Cohnella abietis: one gene and its partner. The protein of the gene in region 2 interacts with the protein of the main gene of each other region in a pairwise test. Links are inferred from orthologs where the notes say so. Each region holds a gene or a part of one and is shown on either strand. Other genes may lie near its edges. The genes, in order: secA and KCTCHS21_RS17260.

Region 1 (8,748 bases), 2.3 Mb from region 2 along the record:
AATTATACGAGAAAAATAATCGGCTTTGATACTTTTGAGGGATTTCCCAGCACTTCTTCTTTAGATAATAGTGCTGATAGTACTCCAAGTGTTGGGGATTTACATGGAGATACATTGGATAGCTTGAAGCAATCTATCGAGAAGTATAATAATGAGCGGCATCTATCTCATATTCCCAATATTGAGCTAGTACAAGGTGATTTTATGACCACGGCAGAGAAGTACGTAGAGGATAACAAACATCTACTAGTGTCCTTGCTTTATTTAGACTTTGATTTATACGAGCCTACGAAAAAGGCCTTGGAAGTTTTCCTGCCACGAATGGGCAAAGGTTCAATTGTTTGTTTCGATGAGGTGAACTGTCCAAGCTATCCAGGCGAAACATTGGCTTTGTTGGAAACCTTGGACCTACAACGTTATAAGATAAAAAGATTCCCGACAGACCCTTGGATCTCATATATCGAATTATGAAAAATTCATTTGCACTAATTCCAGAATATATTAAAAGTTTCTCTTGTATTGGACCCGATTGTGAGGATAGCTGCTGTAAAACGTGGAGTATTTATGTGGAAAAGGATATTTATCAGCTGTATAAATCACTCCCCGATAAATCATTCTCTGAAAAAATCATAAGCAGTATGGACATTATTGAATCTGGTGGTAATGAGAATATATATGCATCAATAAAGTTGTCGGATAGTGGAAGCTGCCCTATGTTAACAGAAACAGACCTTTGTAGTATTCACGCCAAGATAGGGGAAGATTATCTTCCAGCAGTTTGTAGTACATTTCCAAGGATATTTAATGAAGTTGATGGAGTGCAGGAGTTATCTACAGATCTCGCATGCCCCGAAGCTGTTCGGAAAGCTTTATTTAACGAGCAGGGCATACAGTTTTATGAGAAGGAAGCTGTAGAGAATCGCATGACATTCCAGTCTATAAAACCGTCAGCTGCCCATGAGAATCAATTCGAGGCATACTTTTGGCCCCTTAGATTTTTTATCATTCAAACGTTACAAAATAGAGCATTTTCATTTGAGAACCGATTAATCATGTTAGGGTTATTTTTTGAGAACTTAAACTTTATCGTTGAACAGAATGAGTTCCACAAAATCCCGATTCTTATTGAGTCGTGTAAGATTGAGTTTGGAAAACACGAGCAAATAGAGGATCAGCTAAAAGGAATTCAAGGAAACTGGATAGTTAAGCTAGATTTGTTTAACGAGTTTGTAAAAGAGAAATCTACTAGTGGTATTGCTCTTAAAGCTTATCTTGAATGTTTGAATCAGGTCATGGAGGGAGTAGGCTTCACTGCTAATGCAACACCTGATAAGGTTATGGAACGTTTGAAGACGGCTTCAGATGAGATTGTCGTACCCTTCATGTCAACCTATGATTACATTTTTGAGAACCTTGCTGTTCATAATGTTTATAGTAAGCTATTCCCCCTATCAGGAAAGCATAAGTTGATGGAAGAGTACTTCCTTCTTGTTTTTCAGTACAGCATAATTAATATCCAATTAGCTGGTCTAGGGGCCTATCATGGGAAGCTCACTGAAGAATTATGTGTGAAGCTAATCTATAGCTATATTAGAAATAACGATCGTAACAAAAATTTTATACAACAAATGCTAAAGCTATTGAAAGATAAGGGGCTTAATAATGTAAGTGCCCTTGCTCCGCTGATTAAAAGATGAGTCAGATAAACTTATGTGAACTCAGTGTATCCGCTTACAAAAAATCATTGACACCAATCTTTACCTGATGTTATATTCGAAATGTGGGCTGGGCATTATTTCCTAAGTCTAACGTCATTTGAATATGAAGGGAATGTTTAACACATGCAAGGTAAAGTTAAATGGTTCAACGCGGAAAAAGGTTATGGATTCATTGAAACAGAGCAAGGTGGCGACGTGTTCGTTCACTTCTCCGCAATTCAAATGGATGGCTACAAAGCTCTTGAAGAAGGCCAAACTGTTGAGTTTGACATCGTTCAAGGCGCAAGAGGACCTCAAGCATCTAACGTAACTAGAGTGTAATTATCCCGGCGCTATTGCGTCGAACAATCATACAAGATGTGGATTGCATGTATGGAGTATTTGCCACACTGCCTCGGAGAAATCCGAGGTTTTTTTATTGGAAATCTTCAAATTTGTACTATATTAGCCAAGTTATCTAAAAATTCAAATTTATTATCGGAATGTTTTGAAACGGCTGCCTAGGGTGTGGTATGATAGAGCCATGCAAAGGAGGAATGCCCATGAAATACAACATTCGTGGTCAGCGTATGGAAGTGACGGATGCTCTTCGGGAGTATGTGGAGAAGAAGCTGAGTCGTCTTGAGCGGTATTTTGAAGCCCCTCCCCAATCAGATGTAACAGTTACCTTGAGTGTTACTAAAGGCCAGCAGGCCATTGAGGTGACGATACCTCTCCCAGGAGCGCTATTGCGTGCAGAGGAGAAAAGAGAGGATATGTACGCATCGATTGACTTTGTAGTGGACAAACTGGAACGCCAGATCCGCAAACACAAAACTAAAATTAATCGCAATTTCCGTGAACCTGGTTCAGCTAGAGCATTGTTTAAGGAAGACGCTGGGAATGGGCAAGGTGTGACCACACTTGCTAGAGATGAAGAGGACGATTTGGAGCTTGTACGTACGAAACGGTTTAACTTAAAGCCTATGGACGTGGAGGAAGCTATTCTTCAAATGAACTTAGTAGGACACAGTTTCTATGTCTTCGCAGACGCGAGTTCAAAGGAAGTAAGTGTCGTCTATCGTCGGAATGATGGGAAATATGGTTTAATTGAATCTGCTGAATAAAATATAAGTAAGCCTCGGCCAAAAGCGCCGAGGCTTTTTTTGACGTTTTCGAAGGGAATACACAGTTAATCCCCATTATTAACCCAATTTCGTCTCTCAAAGGACTGTAAAAGCAAATTTATGCTTACGATTATTGCTTTTCCAGACATTTTCCAAGACTCGTTCCTTGCCCCATTTTCGCCAAACTGCTAAAATGAGAAGATGTTGTTAGACCCGTGAGAGAGAGGGGTACATCCTAATGCTGGGACTTGTCAAAAAAATATTCGGAGATGCCAATGAACGTGAGGTGAAACGACTCCTTAAGACTGTTGAACAAATTAATGGTCTCGAGTCTACTGTCGCCCATTTAAGCGATGAGCAGCTTCGCATCAAGACGGATGAATTCCGCGATCGCATCACCAAAGGCGAGTCCTTGGATGATATTCTTCCAGAGGCGTTCGCTGTTGTGAGGGAAGCGTCCAAGCGTGTGCTGGCCATGCGTCATTTCGACGTACAATTAATCGGTGGTATGGTTCTACACCATGGAAAGATCGCAGAGATGAGAACTGGCGAAGGGAAAACCTTAGTCGGTACCCTTGCTGTTTACTTGAACGCTTTGAAAGGCGAAGGTGTTCACGTTATTACCGTTAATGATTACTTAGCTCAACGGGATAGCGCACTTATGGGACAAATTTATTCCTTCCTTGGTATGACTGTAGGTTGTAATCTGCATGGTCTTACCCATGAGGAGAAGCAGGAAGCATATGCCTGTGATATTACTTATGGAACGAATAATGAGTTTGGTTTCGATTACCTGCGCGATAATATGGTCCTTTATAAGGAACAGATGGTTCAGCGCCCTTTGCACTATGCCATTATAGATGAAGTTGATTCCATTCTCGTTGATGAAGCGCGGACTCCTTTGATTATTTCCGGGCAAGCACAGAAATCGACAGAGCTTTATTATGCAGCTGATCGTATGATTGTTCGACTTACTGATGTTGAAGATTTTACAGTCGATATTAAATTGCGTAGCATCGCTTTAACAGAATCTGGGGTTACTAAGGTCGAGAAAGCCTTTAACATCGAGAACTTGTTCGCTCACGACAACGTGACGTTGAACCACCATATCAATCAAGCGCTTCGCGCACGATATATTATGAAACGGGATGTCGACTACGTCGTACAAGAAGACGAAGTCGTTATCGTTGATGAATTTACAGGTCGTCTGATGGCTGGTCGTCGCTATAGCGAGGGTCTCCACCAAGCGATTGAGGCGAAGGAACAGCTTACCGTTCAGAACGAAAGCATGACACTAGCTACAATTACGTTCCAGAACTATTTCCGGATGTATCGTAAGCTAGCTGGGATGACGGGTACAGCTAAGACGGAAGAAGAAGAGTTCAAACGGATTTATGGTCTTGATGTCATTCAAGTGCCGACGAACCGTCAGATGATTCGTGTAGATATTCCGGATGTCGTCTACAAGTCGGAAAATGGTAAGTACCGTGCCGTGGTCGAAGAAATCGTTTCACGTCATGCAACGGGACAACCTGTGCTTGTGGGTACGGTATCTATTGAGAACTCCGAGCGTATATCGGAAATGCTTAAGAAGAAGGGCATCAAGCACCAAGTGCTTAACGCCAAATACCATGCCGAGGAAGCTGAGATTATCTCGAGCGCTGGACAGCATGGTACCGTTACGATTGCGACTAACATGGCAGGCCGTGGGACGGACATTCTACTTGGTGCTGGTGTCATTGAGATCGGCGGGCTTCATATTATGGGTACCGAACGCCACGAATCGCGTCGGATTGATAACCAGCTAAGAGGTCGTGCAGGTCGCCAAGGGGATCCGGGATCTTCGCAATTCTATCTCTCTATGCAGGATGAGCTCATGCGCCGGTTCGGTGCGGATAACATCATGGGCATGATGGAGCGCCTTGGCTTTGACGAGGATTCTCCAATTGAGAGCAAACTGATCTCACGTGCTATTGAGTCAGCTCAAAAACGTGTTGAGGGAAGTAACTTTGACACTCGTCGTATCGTTCTTCAGTACGATGATGTTATTAATCTACAGCGGGAAAAAATTTACGGAGACCGCCGCGCGATTCTAAGCTCGGACAATATCCGTGAGATTATTACTGGAATGACTAAATCAGTAGTCACCCGTGCAGTCGAAAGCCATTGCTCAGACAATGACGTGCCGGAAGACTGGGATTTAGATAGCCTTATCACCTACGCTCACACTCAATTCCTGCCGGATGATAGCCTGAGCAAGGATGATTTGTGGGGCAAGGAAAAAGAGGAGATTATTGAATTCCTCATAGCGAAGGTTGAAAAATTGTACGATGAGCGTGAAGAATCCATTGGTGCCGAAACGATGCGCGAGTTCGAGAAGGTAGTTGTGCTCCGTGCAGTAGATAGCAAATGGATGGATCATATCGATTCCATGGATCATCTGCGTCAAGGGATTCACTTACGTGCCTACGGTGGTAATGATCCTCTTCGGGAATATCAATTTGAAGGACATAATATGTTCCTCTCCATGATTGAACGGATCGAAGAAGAAATCACGATGTATATTATGAGAGCACAAGTGCAGACTGCTCCGAAGCGCGAAGCGGTTGCTGAGGGCCAAGCGGTTGACTCGAAAGCGGAGGAAGGTCCGAAGAAGCCTAAAACCCGCAGTGGTAACGAGGTTGGCCGTAACGATCCTTGCCCTTGTGGTAGCGGAAAGAAATACAAATTGTGCCACGGGCGCATAGGATAGAGAAAAGTAAGGGAGCCGACGTTGTATCAGTCGAGCTCCCTACTTAAGACTTTACGAGGTGATTTCAACATGTTTGAGCTTGATGTGTCCATTAAGCAAGATCTTCGTGGAAATGCGAAGCGACTTCAGCAACTCAGGGGGTCTCTTTGACTTAGATCTGAAGAAGGAACAAATCGAGAACTATGAAGTAAAAATGAGCGATCCGAACTTCTGGGATGACAATGAGAAGGCCCAGGTTGTCATTTCTGAGATGAACTCGATCAAGACGGTAGTGGAGCAATTCGAAGGCTTGGAGACCGAGTGTCAGGATCTCGTAGATATGCTTGAGATTCTTGAAGAAGAATTAGATGAATCGATGGCGGTAGAGTGGACGGATAGTGTTAAAGTACTCACCGCCAAGGTCGATTCCTTCGAGCTCCAGCTGCTGCTGAATCAGCCGTATGACAAACTCGATGCGATTCTCGAGCTTCACCCTGGGGCTGGTGGTACCGAATCACAGGATTGGGCTCAAATGCTGTACCGGATGTATACGCGATGGGCAGAGAAGCGCGGTTTCAAAGTGGAATTGCTGGACTATCTTCCGGGAGAGGAAGCGGGAATCAAGAGTGTAACTATTCTCGTTAAGGGCCATAATGCTTATGGTTACCTGAAAGCAGAGAAAGGCGTTCATAGGCTCGTGCGTATTTCACCTTTCGATGCTTCTGGAAGACGTCATACGTCCTTCGTTTCCTGTGATGTAGTCCCCGAGATCGATGATACGATCCAGATTGAAATCCGTCCTGAGGATTTACGGGTTGATACCTATCGTGCCAGTGGGGCCGGAGGCCAGCACATCAACAAGACGGATTCTGCTATCCGACTCACTCATATTCCAACGGGCGTAGTTGTAGCCTGTCAGACTCAGCGCTCCCAGATTCAGAACCGAGAAAAGGCGATGAAGATGCTTATGTCCAAGCTCTATGAGCTGAAGATCCAAGAGCAGCAGAAGGAATTGGCCGAGGTTCGCGGTGAGCACATGGATATCGCATGGGGCAGCCAAATTCGCTCCTATGTTTTCCATCCGTATAGCATGATCAAGGATCACCGGACATCGGTGGAAACAGGGAACGTCGGCGCTGTTATGGACGGCGATCTTGATTCCTTTATCGATGGATACCTCCGTAACCAGATCAAGCAGCCTGAAGGGCAATAAAATGCATACAGTATAACCTTAAACTTCTTGCACTGATTTAGTGTGAGAAGTTTTTCTTGGCTATTCAGAATGTCTAAGTTGCACGCTTATCCACTTCTGAATAGCCTCCGACATAAACAATCATTCGCTAACTCTGAGACAGCGAAAATTGTTTATGCTTGCTATTCAGAATGAATAGGGAAGAGGAATGCTCATGACGGCCAGCGGCAAGAAACCACCGATGATGCCAACGACAACGATTAACAAACGTGTCATTCCCCAGTATGCGCCTTGGGTGAGGGCTTTGTTCAGCTACTCGGCAATGCTGGTCGGAGCATTTGTAATAGCAGCGAGCTTTAACCTGTTCTTACTGCCAAATCGTATAGCCTCGGGTGGTGTCTCAGGGATCTCCGTTATTCTGAACACTTTTACTCGAATTCCGCCTGCTTACACGCAGTGGGCACTTAACATCCCGCTATTTATTGCTGGTTTTCTGGTGCTCGGCAAACGGTTTGGGATCAAAACAGCTATAGGCTCTGTTGTTATGCCGCTGTTCGTTCTTCTAACTGCCCATTGGACACCTCCGACCCATGATCCTCTTCTAGCCTCTCTTTATGGGGGGCTTGGAGTTGGTCTGGGTCTTGGACTCGTGTTCCGAGGAAGGGGTTCAACGGGAGGCCTTGATTTAGCCGCACAAATTATGCATAGAGTCATGGGAATAAGATTAGGTCTTGCAATAGCGATGCTTGATGGACTCGTTATTTTTGCGGCAGGAATATTCATCTCGCTGGAAAATGCGCTGTATGCGCTAATCGGCTTATTCGCAACAAGCAAAACGATAGATATTATTCAGACAGGCTTTCAGACCTCTAAAGCGGCCTTTATTATATCCAAGCATCCGGATAAGGTGGCGAATGCGATTCTGCACGAGCTGGATAGGGGATTAACCAAGCTTCAGGGTGTTGGAGGCTACACTGGGGATGACCGTCCAGTGTTACTGGCCGTTGTGGGCCAGAATGAAGTTGTGCGGCTTAAACTGCTTGTCCGCGACGCTGATCCAGATGCTTTCGTCATTATTACTAATGCTGCTGAAGTATTAGGGGAAGGTTTTTACGATCATCGTCATGATGTCATGTAGGGATTGAATAATTAATACATACGATGTATAATAATACATATTCTTATTTCGGGTTAAGCTTATGACTTGCATAGAAGCAGTCATTCCTAGGCCAATTTATTGGCTTTCATTCGGACACGTTATTATGTACAATAAGGATGGTTTGACCAAAGAAGAATTGAAGCTTTCATTCATTTTTTGATTATTCATTATTGATTGTACTTCTTTTATAGGTCTGGGGGAGTTCTTATGAAATCAAATCAAATCCGCGCGGCTATCGTCGGTTCAACCGGTTATGGCGGCGTCGAACTCATTCGTTTATTGCAATCACATCCTAATGTGACCGTCACATCGGTAATTTCCTCCTCTAACGCAGGAACCCCGATTGCTGAAGGTTTTCCTCATTTAACAGAAATCCGTACCGACCTGCTGGACGGTATAGATGTTGATAACATTCGTTCTAAAGCAGATGTCGTTTTTCTTGCTACACCTCACGGCATTAGTATGAAGCTGGCTCCCGAATTCTTGGAAGCAGGGCTTAAAGTAATTGATTTATCCGGTGACTTCAGATTGAAGTCAGGTGACGTTTATCGGGAATGGTACAAACATGAGCCTGCCGATCAAGCTCTTGTGGAACGTGCAGTTTATGGCTTGGCTGAAGTGTATGGACGAGAAGTGGCGACAACTGATTTTATTTCGAATCCAGGCTGCTTTACGACTTCTGCATTACTGGGCTTATACCCTGCAGTGAAGGCGGGATGGATTAATGCTGACAGCATCATCATCGATGCGAAGTCTGGCGTATCCGGGGCGGGTAGAGGGTTAAACCTTACTGCGCACTATTCCGAAATCAATGAGAATTTCAAGGCTTACAAAATAAATAA
Region 2 (8,558 bases):
TTGGGTATTCTAAAGAGAAAAGAAAAACGACCCTCGAAAGATGAAGGTCGCTCGAAAAAGGTTGATTTATGCGCAAGAGAGCACACCATAATTTATGTAATAAAGGTTTGAAAGGTTTGGATAAATACCCCCACTCTGCGAATACGAAAAAAAATCAGGTTCCTTGAGAAAACCATTTAGGAACCTGATTTTACATAACGGATAATGCTAATGCGTTCATAACCATGCCGAGATAAATTAACTCTTAGCAGCCAAGCAACGTTATCGGACTTTCCGCTTACGAACTCAGTAACTCTTATTTGATCAAAATCTAATGGTTTTATTTTGTAATGAACTCCAGACACCTTATATCCACCAAAGTAACTCCGTTCCTCCTGAATATTACACTATAACACCTCTGGAAATCGTTAGACTAAAAAAGAAGCCATTTTATCGGTAATAAGCTCAATACGGTTTGTTAGCACAACAAAGGTTCTACATCCTTACTCCCCGTCCTGAACATTCAGAACGACCTCACCGAATGGTGCGCCATCAAGCTCCATCTGAAACAGCCATTTTCCGGCCAAAGGCATAGCCATTTCAGATACAAATTGAGTCTTCGTAACCGCACCACCCACTGACACAACTAGTCTGTTGATTTCAATCGCCGTATGCTCAGTTATGATCATCTCTGGAAGCTCCTCCAGTACCATCCCGGTATCTTGATGGTAAGCCACAATTTTTACTTTATGATCTAGTAATTCCGCAATCGGTTTGTTAATTAGCCATCTAGCACCTGCGGGCTTACCCGCGATCAAGTGATCTCCCCCAGGGAATACCTCCCATTGTACAACGCCATTGATTGAATAATCATTGTGAGCATTCCAAGACTGGTCTTCTCGAATTCCGATATTGTTTGTATTTTCTCCTGGTCGAGTCAACACTACAATTACAATAATTAATGATGTTAATAACGTTAAAGAAGCTAGCTGTATTGATAAACGCCGGATTTTCCGACCTGTTCGAATGGGATGACTAAAGCTTCTCAATAAATCACTACCCTGCTGCTCGATAGACCACTGAGGACGTCCAAATGGCTGCTTTGATAGCTCATCATACCAACTCGGCTTTGAATCTTTATTCATATTCAAGGCACTCCTTCTCATCGTTAAGCATGATTTCCATTTTTGCACGAGCTCTGTGCAAGCGAGATTTGACTGTTCCTTCCGATACTTTAAGCAACTGGGCCATCTCTATGTAGGAAAGCTCATAATGGGCATCTAAAACTAACACTTCTCTTTGCTTGGCAGGTAGCTTCATAACCGAATGCCAGATTGATCTTATTCCCATCTGCTCCAAGACTTCCTGTTCAGCCGATCTATGCGTGTCTTTATGAAAGCTAAATCCAACCAATATGACCCGCTTGATGAAGGATGATTTGAGCCAATTAAGTGATGAATGACGAGCTATCGTTAATAGCCAGGTTCTATGTGAGCTCCTGCCTTCAAATCCTTTAAGACCTCTATAGGCGTTATAAAATACATCCTGAGTAATGTCATCAGCTGCATCACGGTTTTTAACCATCATAAAGGTGTAATTCCATACGTCATTCCCATAGGCGGTCATCAGATCCGCGATAATAGAATTCACGTTGTTATCTGTAACGATGACACTTTTCAGGTACTCCAATCCGATCACCTCATGATATTAGACAACCAACACCCTATTTTGTTCCATTTTCCACTAAAAATAAGGGTATTCCTTTCGATTATAGTTTTTGCGGGGAAATATCTCCTTCCGGTTGTTGGTTGAGATCGTGAAATCTGAATGAGTAAGCTCTTAACAAGGAGATTTCACAATCTCAAAGACAAACGCTTCGCTCCTACAGGAGATACTTCCCCTCTTTTCTCATCGATTACGGTTAGTAAAAATACAAAAAACCACTCTTTGTAAAATGGAAGTGTTGAACAACCATCTAAAAAGAAAGTGGCTATGAGATCAAGTATTGTCCTTATCGAAAATCAATCGTTCTTTCTTGAATCAGCACTCGTCTTTTTGAAACCAGCAAGATGATATTGAACTGATCCAGTATCATTTTTTATATACAATTCAACCGATTCACCGTCAGGTCTACACAACCCGATTGTTATTTCAAAATACTTTGCTCCATGTATGGCACCGACAGGTCTTGCTTTATTATTTCTATTTTTAATAGCTACCCGCTCATTAATTGATAATATCCTTTCGCAACTAAATTGAGAGTACTTTTCATTGTAAATACTTCTCAGGGAAGACAAAATAACGGGATGCAATTGTTGCAATAATGCCCCCTCCAGTTGATTTTCTCTTGGCTTAGAATGAACTACCGCTTTGGGACTTGTTATTAGAATGCACAGCAAAATCATTAAGAAATTGACAGCAAATTTTCTGTTCAAGTTATCTCACCATCTCCATTTCAGACTATCATCCCCTAGATTGGTAAAATTAATTAATTATAAAAAACAAAAAGGCATTGGCACAGGAACGACTCCTGAACCAACACCTTTTCGTTTGTACGTCATTTTGATAAAAGTGAACTATTACTTCTGAGCTTTGTTGCCATTAATAATACTGAAGATTATCTTGGCATGATCTGTGTTATCAAGCAAACCTGCGAATCTTTCTTTACCAGGTCCGAAAGCATATACAGGTACATCTTCACCCGTATGACCACCGGTTGTCCAGCCTGTGAAAGAGCGAACATTAAAGATGTTCTCAATGGCGTTATCGATTTTCGTTAAATCCTTCTCAACGGCTGCGTCCTTAACGGATTGAACTTCTTCAGCAGTTAATTGTAGATCGATATATTTTTTCAAGGTTTCCTCAACGCCTGCACCTTGAACGATTTGGGCTGCCATGTAATCTGGAGTGCGTTTAGCAGCTTTAATTGGAGCAACATCGAAGTTATAAATTCCGTTCGTACCTACCGATAAGCCACCTGTTGAATGGTCGGCAGTAGCAACAACCAGCGTATGTCCATCTTTTTTGGCAAAATCGATTGCTTCTTTGAAAGCTTTCTCGAAATCTGACATTTCACTCATTGCAGCAACAATGTCGTTATCATGTCCGGCCCAATCAATCTGGCTTCCCTCAACCATCAGGAAAAATCCGTTCTTATTCGTACTTAGGCGCTGAATAGCTGCTTTCGTCATCTCTTGCAATGATGGTGTTTGGTCATTGCGATCAATCATTTTATCCATGCCACCTGTAGCAAACAAACCAAGAATTTGTTTATTCGTATCCTTCAATAAATCTGCGCGATTGGTCACATAGCTGTAGCCGTCTTTCTTAAATTCATTCGTCAGGTTGCGATCCTTACGTACAAAATTGTTCAAACCGCCGCCAAGCAGTACATCGATCTTGTGCTTTTTGTTAATTTTCTCGTCAAAATAATCATCTGCAATCGCGTCCATGTTTTTACGGTTAACGTCATGAGCACCATAGGCTGCAGGAGTAGCATGAGTAATCTCAGAGGTTGCAACCAATCCTGTTGACTTCCCCTTTTCCTTGGCGAGCTCTAGCACTGTTTTAACCTCAGAAAAATCATTATCAACGGCAATGGCAGCATTGTATGTTTTAACACCAGCAGACATGGCAGTAGCGGCAGAAGCTGAATCTGTTATGTTCTGATGCTCGTCCTCTGGATAGGTTGTCTGATTTCCTACCAAATACTTATCGAATTCCGTCTTTTCCATAAGTGGTGTTTTAGGATTATCTTTCATATAACGGTATGCTGTCGTGTAAGAAACTCCCATCCCATCACCAATTAGAAATATTACATTTTTAATTTGAGGACTCTTGTCTTGTTGACCCTTTGCAAAAGCTGGTGTAAACCCAGATGACAATGCAGCAATCGCTAATGAAGAAACAAGTGCAACCGGGATAACCTTCTTAATCAACTTCTTATTCATAATCATCCTCCTTAGTTACTTCCTAAGGAATACTATAGACCTGTGTTGTTAAAAGAAATCGCTCGGAATATTAAGTGCAAGTTAATTTAAGTGTATAAGCACAACATTTAGCCTGCCGCTCAGCGCGACAGGCCATTCATTATCTAATAGACTGAATCGATCCTATTCGAGCTGTAGCTAATGCTGGTTCTCCCGCTCCCCGCATGCTTTCGAAGGCTTGGATAGCCGCATTGGCAACTTCAATATCCTGGGCGCTTGAGCCACCGCTTACCCCGATACCCCCGATAATTCTACCGTCACTTACGATCGGAATACCGCCACCAAGAATAACAAGCCTGCCATGATTAGTTGTGTTTATTCCGAAAGTGGGACCGCCAGGAAGTGCCGATTGCGCAAGATTGGACGTTGGCATCTGCATAGCTACACTCGTCCAAGCTTTATTTTGTGAAATATCAATGCCAGCGATTCGAGCATTATCCATGCGATAGAATGCAATGAGATTTCCACCCTCATCAACAATTGCAATATCACTGGAAAGTCCCATCTGCCGGGCCTTCTGCTCCGCTGCGGCTAGCATTCTTTTGGCAGTCTCCAAAGTAAGCTTGTTCATTTGTCCACTCCTTAGTATACCGATCCCTATAGGATATGGTCATTCCCCTAGAACGGTGACGGTCATACCCCCTTCTATCTGATAGCCCCCATCGACATGATTCTAATATTCACCTTTACCTTCACATCTGCCTTGGATAAAGCTTCCCCCCATTGATCCTTCACTTCCTTCCAATGCTTATACTGTCTAGCCCGAGCATATAGACCGAGACCTATAGGATCTATTTTAGCTTCCTGTATTTTTGCTATTAGCTGCTCATATTGGTCCTCAAGCTGCTGCCCTATTTCCTTCTCCAATTTATCCGCATTTTTCTCTACATTGAAGCGAAAGAGCTGTTCGGATAAATTAATCCTCATTTTTACATTAATATCAAAGCGGAATCTATCCTCTACATACTTCACTTTAGTTTTAGTTGAAATATCTGTTGCCGTGAAGCTTAATTTATTGAGTTTAAAGAAGCTGCTTTTCGATTGAGAAGGAAGCTTGACAGTGAACGGAAATTCTCCTTTACGGTGAGGATTTAATATGCTGAGAATTTTGTTGTCTGCAGGATCAATAGTGAAAGCGTAGCGACCATCTTTTCTCAATAAAGCTGTTCCCATTACCCTTAAATCATCTTCTCTGCGCAATTCCGTAATACTCGGGGTCATTCCCTTCTCAAGCATATGTCTGTGTAACTGTTGTAGCGTTGTATTCACAGTTATATTCCTGCGATGAGCAGTAATGAGCAGCTGAGATAAATAGGTGGGAAGACGCGGCTTATCATCTGGCGCAAAATTAATAATATCAGACACTTTACCGTCCACTTCGACCACGAACGGAAGTACTGTATTTTTGTTATCACGATAAAAAACATCCAGAAGGTCAAACCATTTTTTGTGCTGAAGAACTCGTTTTCCAAGGAGGATCGCCTGTACTTTCCCCCCTACGGTCATGGCCACCACACTCCGATCGAACTCTTCTCTAGACAGCCTCATCGAATTTGTTCGGACTGTGACCTCCTCCTCCTTCTTCTTAGCCTCTTTGCTAAATACAGGACTTGATACAGAGTAAAGAAGCCGATCCTCATCATCCAGATCGATTCCAATGAGTAGAGAGAAGGTGACATCTTCAACGCTAGTGCGGTCACTACAGCCCATAAGAAATACAGCTAATATAAGCACTAAGCTGCTTATTTTTCTATAACTCAATGTGCATCCCCCTTGCGAACTCTTACATACACCTGAATGGATGCCCACAGCATTATAGGAAGTAAAAAAACAATTCCAATTGCATAATAATTCAGCCACTTCTGCCATTCATTCGTCTGATTCCATGAAGGATGAATGAAGAACACCATCAGTAGGAATACAACGATTAGCACCATCACATAGGGACTATGATCTTGTTTACGCAGCAATTGGCTTACACCGAATGCCGCAAAAAACATATAAGGAATCCATGTTGACGAAAGCATGAATAAAAAGATAGCCAAAAAGATAAGGTCGAATCGCACCAAAAAACGGAACTGAATTACTTTAAGCAAGCTTAGCAAGGGTTGGTTATAACCAGTAATTTCGTCAGGACTAAAAAAAGCGAAACAAATGATGGTAACGAGAAGATAAGCGAGTATCGTTAGCGAATTAGCTACAACGATTCCGAGTACTGCCTTTTGTTTGTTCTTTAAGAACGGATACAGTAAAAACGTCGTTTCAAATCCAACAGTAAAAAATACCGTCGTTCCCACGCCTTTAAACACTGGCATAATCCCTTCCTTTAAGAAAGGTAGGAAATGTATCCAGTGGCAGTCATTTAGAACAAGCAAGAGAATGGCTGGCATCCAGACTGTCATATAAAAAATGAGCTCGCTGTATCTTCCCACTACTCTTAAACCATTTCGAGCAAGCATAAAGGTCGGGATGGAAAACAAAAGAAACACGATATAATCGGGGCTTTGTGGTAAAAACCATGCTTTGATATACTGAATCGATTCGATGAGAACGAGCCAAGCACAGAAAATATAATAGAGCGCAAGTGGTATTGAGAAAATAAGAGATAGCCATTTGCCAAAAAGTCGCTTGAGCAAATCATACGCCGTATCATCTGGAAAACGCTTGAACACTTGAATAATCACTAAACTTACCAACACATTGATTACCCAAGTGATAATGAACGACATCCAGCCATCCGTTCCTGCTTTTCCTGCCAGCTCTCTCGGAAGAGAAATAATTCCCGCCCCAACCTGAACCCCGTGAATAATGAAAATAAACTGCATCAGTGTAATTTCGTTCAGGGCATATTTCCTCATGGTTTGTCCCCATTTCCCCGATTGTCCCCTGCACGCCTTGGTTGGATTGCTCGCGAGCTTTTCGGTCGATTAACCATTGACCAAATAGGCAACCGCACGAACGCATCCTTCATATCTGCCCAGCGGAATGGCGCCAGAGGACTGCCGTAAGGGGTACCTAGAGACTCAAGCGCAACAAGATGCGCAAGCAATATCATAATGCCAATAACAATACCTACTATTCCGAACATAAAGGCGATAATCATCATCGGAAATCTCAGCAGCCGAATAGCCGTCCCCATGTCATAATTAGGAATAATAAAGGAAGCAATGGCAGTCGAAGCAACAACAATGACCATAATATTACTAACGATTCCTGCCTGTACGGCAGTCTGTCCGATAATAATCCCGCCGACAATTCCAACAGTTTGCCCTACTGGTGCAGGCAATCGGATTCCCGATTCTCGCATCATTTCGAGCGTTATTTCCATTAGCATAGCTTCAAGCAGCGGTGGGAAGGGTACAAGCGTTCTCGACTCAGCAATGGATAACAAGAGTTGAATCGGAAGGACCTCATAATTAAAGGAAATAAGTGCGATATATATCGCAGGTAATAGTAATGCAATAGAAAATGCCAAAAAGCGAAGTAGTCGAATAAACGAAGCAATCATCCACCGCGTACTGTAATCATCTATGCTTTGGAAAAAAGAGATAAACGTAGTAGGGGCAACTAGAACACTCGGAGAACCGTCTACTACTACAGCAAATCTTCCCTGAAGAAGCTGGGACACGGTGGAATCCGGACGTTCTGTGAGTATGAATTGGGGAAAAGGAGAATAGGGATTGTCCTCGATGTATTCGACCAATTCACCAGTATTAATAATGGAATCAACGTTGATTGAAGTTAGCCGTGTTTCTAGCTCTTTCAGCACTTCAGGATGAGCCACATCAGCTAGATAAAGAATCCACACTTTGGTCTTTCCCCGAGTTCCGATGGATAGCTGTTTGATTTTAAGCTCACGGTCTGGAATATACCTGCGAATTAAAGCAATATTCTGTGTTCCCGTCTCCAGGAAGCCTTGATGGGCACCTTTAAGAGAGGTTTCAATCTGCGGGTCCTCAATTGTCCTCTGCGGCCACCCTTTAGTATCCAGAATGAAAGCTTCTGCTCGTCCATCTATGAGAATTACAGTATCTCCTCCAAGAATAGCCGTTTCTACCTGACTCCATTGTGTACCCTTACGGATATCACCCACATTGACTATGAACGGAATATTAGCAGGATAAGTAGAAACCTCGTTCATAAGTGGTGTTATTATATCGTTATTAATGGTTGACTTATCAGTCAGACCATCCAAGTATACGAGAACAGCCTCTTCTCCTTTAACATGAATCCGCAAATGACGGACAATTAAGTCAGGTGTTAATTGAAAGAGCTTATGCATCTCTGCTAAATTAGTGGATAATTGGCTATCGAGCTTTTTATCTGCTGTTGGTTCCTTACGCCCATTCGTTTGTGCAGATTTAGGGGGGTTAGAATATTGATTTCTTCTAAGAAACTTGCGATAAAAAACCATTCGACACCCATCCCTGCTACAATGACTTTCCCTATATTTTGGCTTTTTTCCAGAAATTTATCCTGTTCTCGTAATGATCAAGTAAAATGGTTAAAAAAAAGCCCTCCCTGATCAAAAAACGATCTAGAAGGCTTTATCAATCATAAAATTATGCAATCCATTCCCTAACGTCAAAA

Evidence for each region.
Region 1: the proteins of KCTCHS21_RS17260 (region 2) and secA interact in binary tests that used the Escherichia coli proteins (3 or more experiments, as listed by UniProt). The link is inferred for Cohnella abietis from one-to-one orthologs.

Annotation. Positions count from the first base shown.
Region 1 is NZ_AP019400.1:6,240,088-6,248,835, reverse strand. Bases 2,682-5,819 are described here. They hold secA (preprotein translocase subunit SecA), read left to right. Parts: upstream 2,682-3,062; coding sequence 3,063-5,576; downstream 5,577-5,819. Other genes in these bases: hpf (ribosome hibernation-promoting factor, HPF/YfiA family), read left to right, coding at 2,682-2,824. Outside these bases: KCTCHS21_RS27405 (TylF/MycF/NovP-related O-methyltransferase), read left to right, coding at 1-471; fliB (flagellin lysine-N-methylase), read left to right, coding at 468-1,697; KCTCHS21_RS27395 (cold-shock protein), read left to right, coding at 1,842-2,039; more of hpf, read left to right, coding at 2,261-2,681; KCTCHS21_RS27375 (YitT family protein), read left to right, coding at 6,962-7,885; argC (N-acetyl-gamma-glutamyl-phosphate reductase), read left to right, coding at 8,114-8,748. UniProt on the Escherichia coli protein: Required for protein export, interacts with the SecYEG preprotein conducting channel.
Region 2 is NZ_AP019400.1:3,967,116-3,975,673, forward strand. Bases 1,745-4,692 are described here. They hold KCTCHS21_RS17260 (alkaline phosphatase), read right to left. Parts: upstream 3,930-4,692; coding sequence 2,559-3,929; downstream 1,745-2,558. Other genes in these bases: KCTCHS21_RS17255 (hypothetical protein), read right to left, coding at 2,001-2,414; KCTCHS21_RS17265 (GlcG/HbpS family heme-binding protein), read right to left, coding at 4,069-4,539; KCTCHS21_RS17270 (Ger(x)C family spore germination protein), read right to left, coding at 4,614-4,692. Also shown: KCTCHS21_RS17240 (arsenic transporter), read left to right, coding at 1-13; KCTCHS21_RS17245 (hypothetical protein), read right to left, coding at 483-1,124; KCTCHS21_RS17250 (RNA polymerase sigma factor), read right to left, coding at 1,117-1,668; more of KCTCHS21_RS17270, read right to left, coding at 4,693-5,729; KCTCHS21_RS17275 (GerAB/ArcD/ProY family transporter), read right to left, coding at 5,726-6,826; KCTCHS21_RS17280 (spore germination protein), read right to left, coding at 6,823-8,382; KCTCHS21_RS17285 (YkoP family protein), read right to left, coding at 8,553-8,558.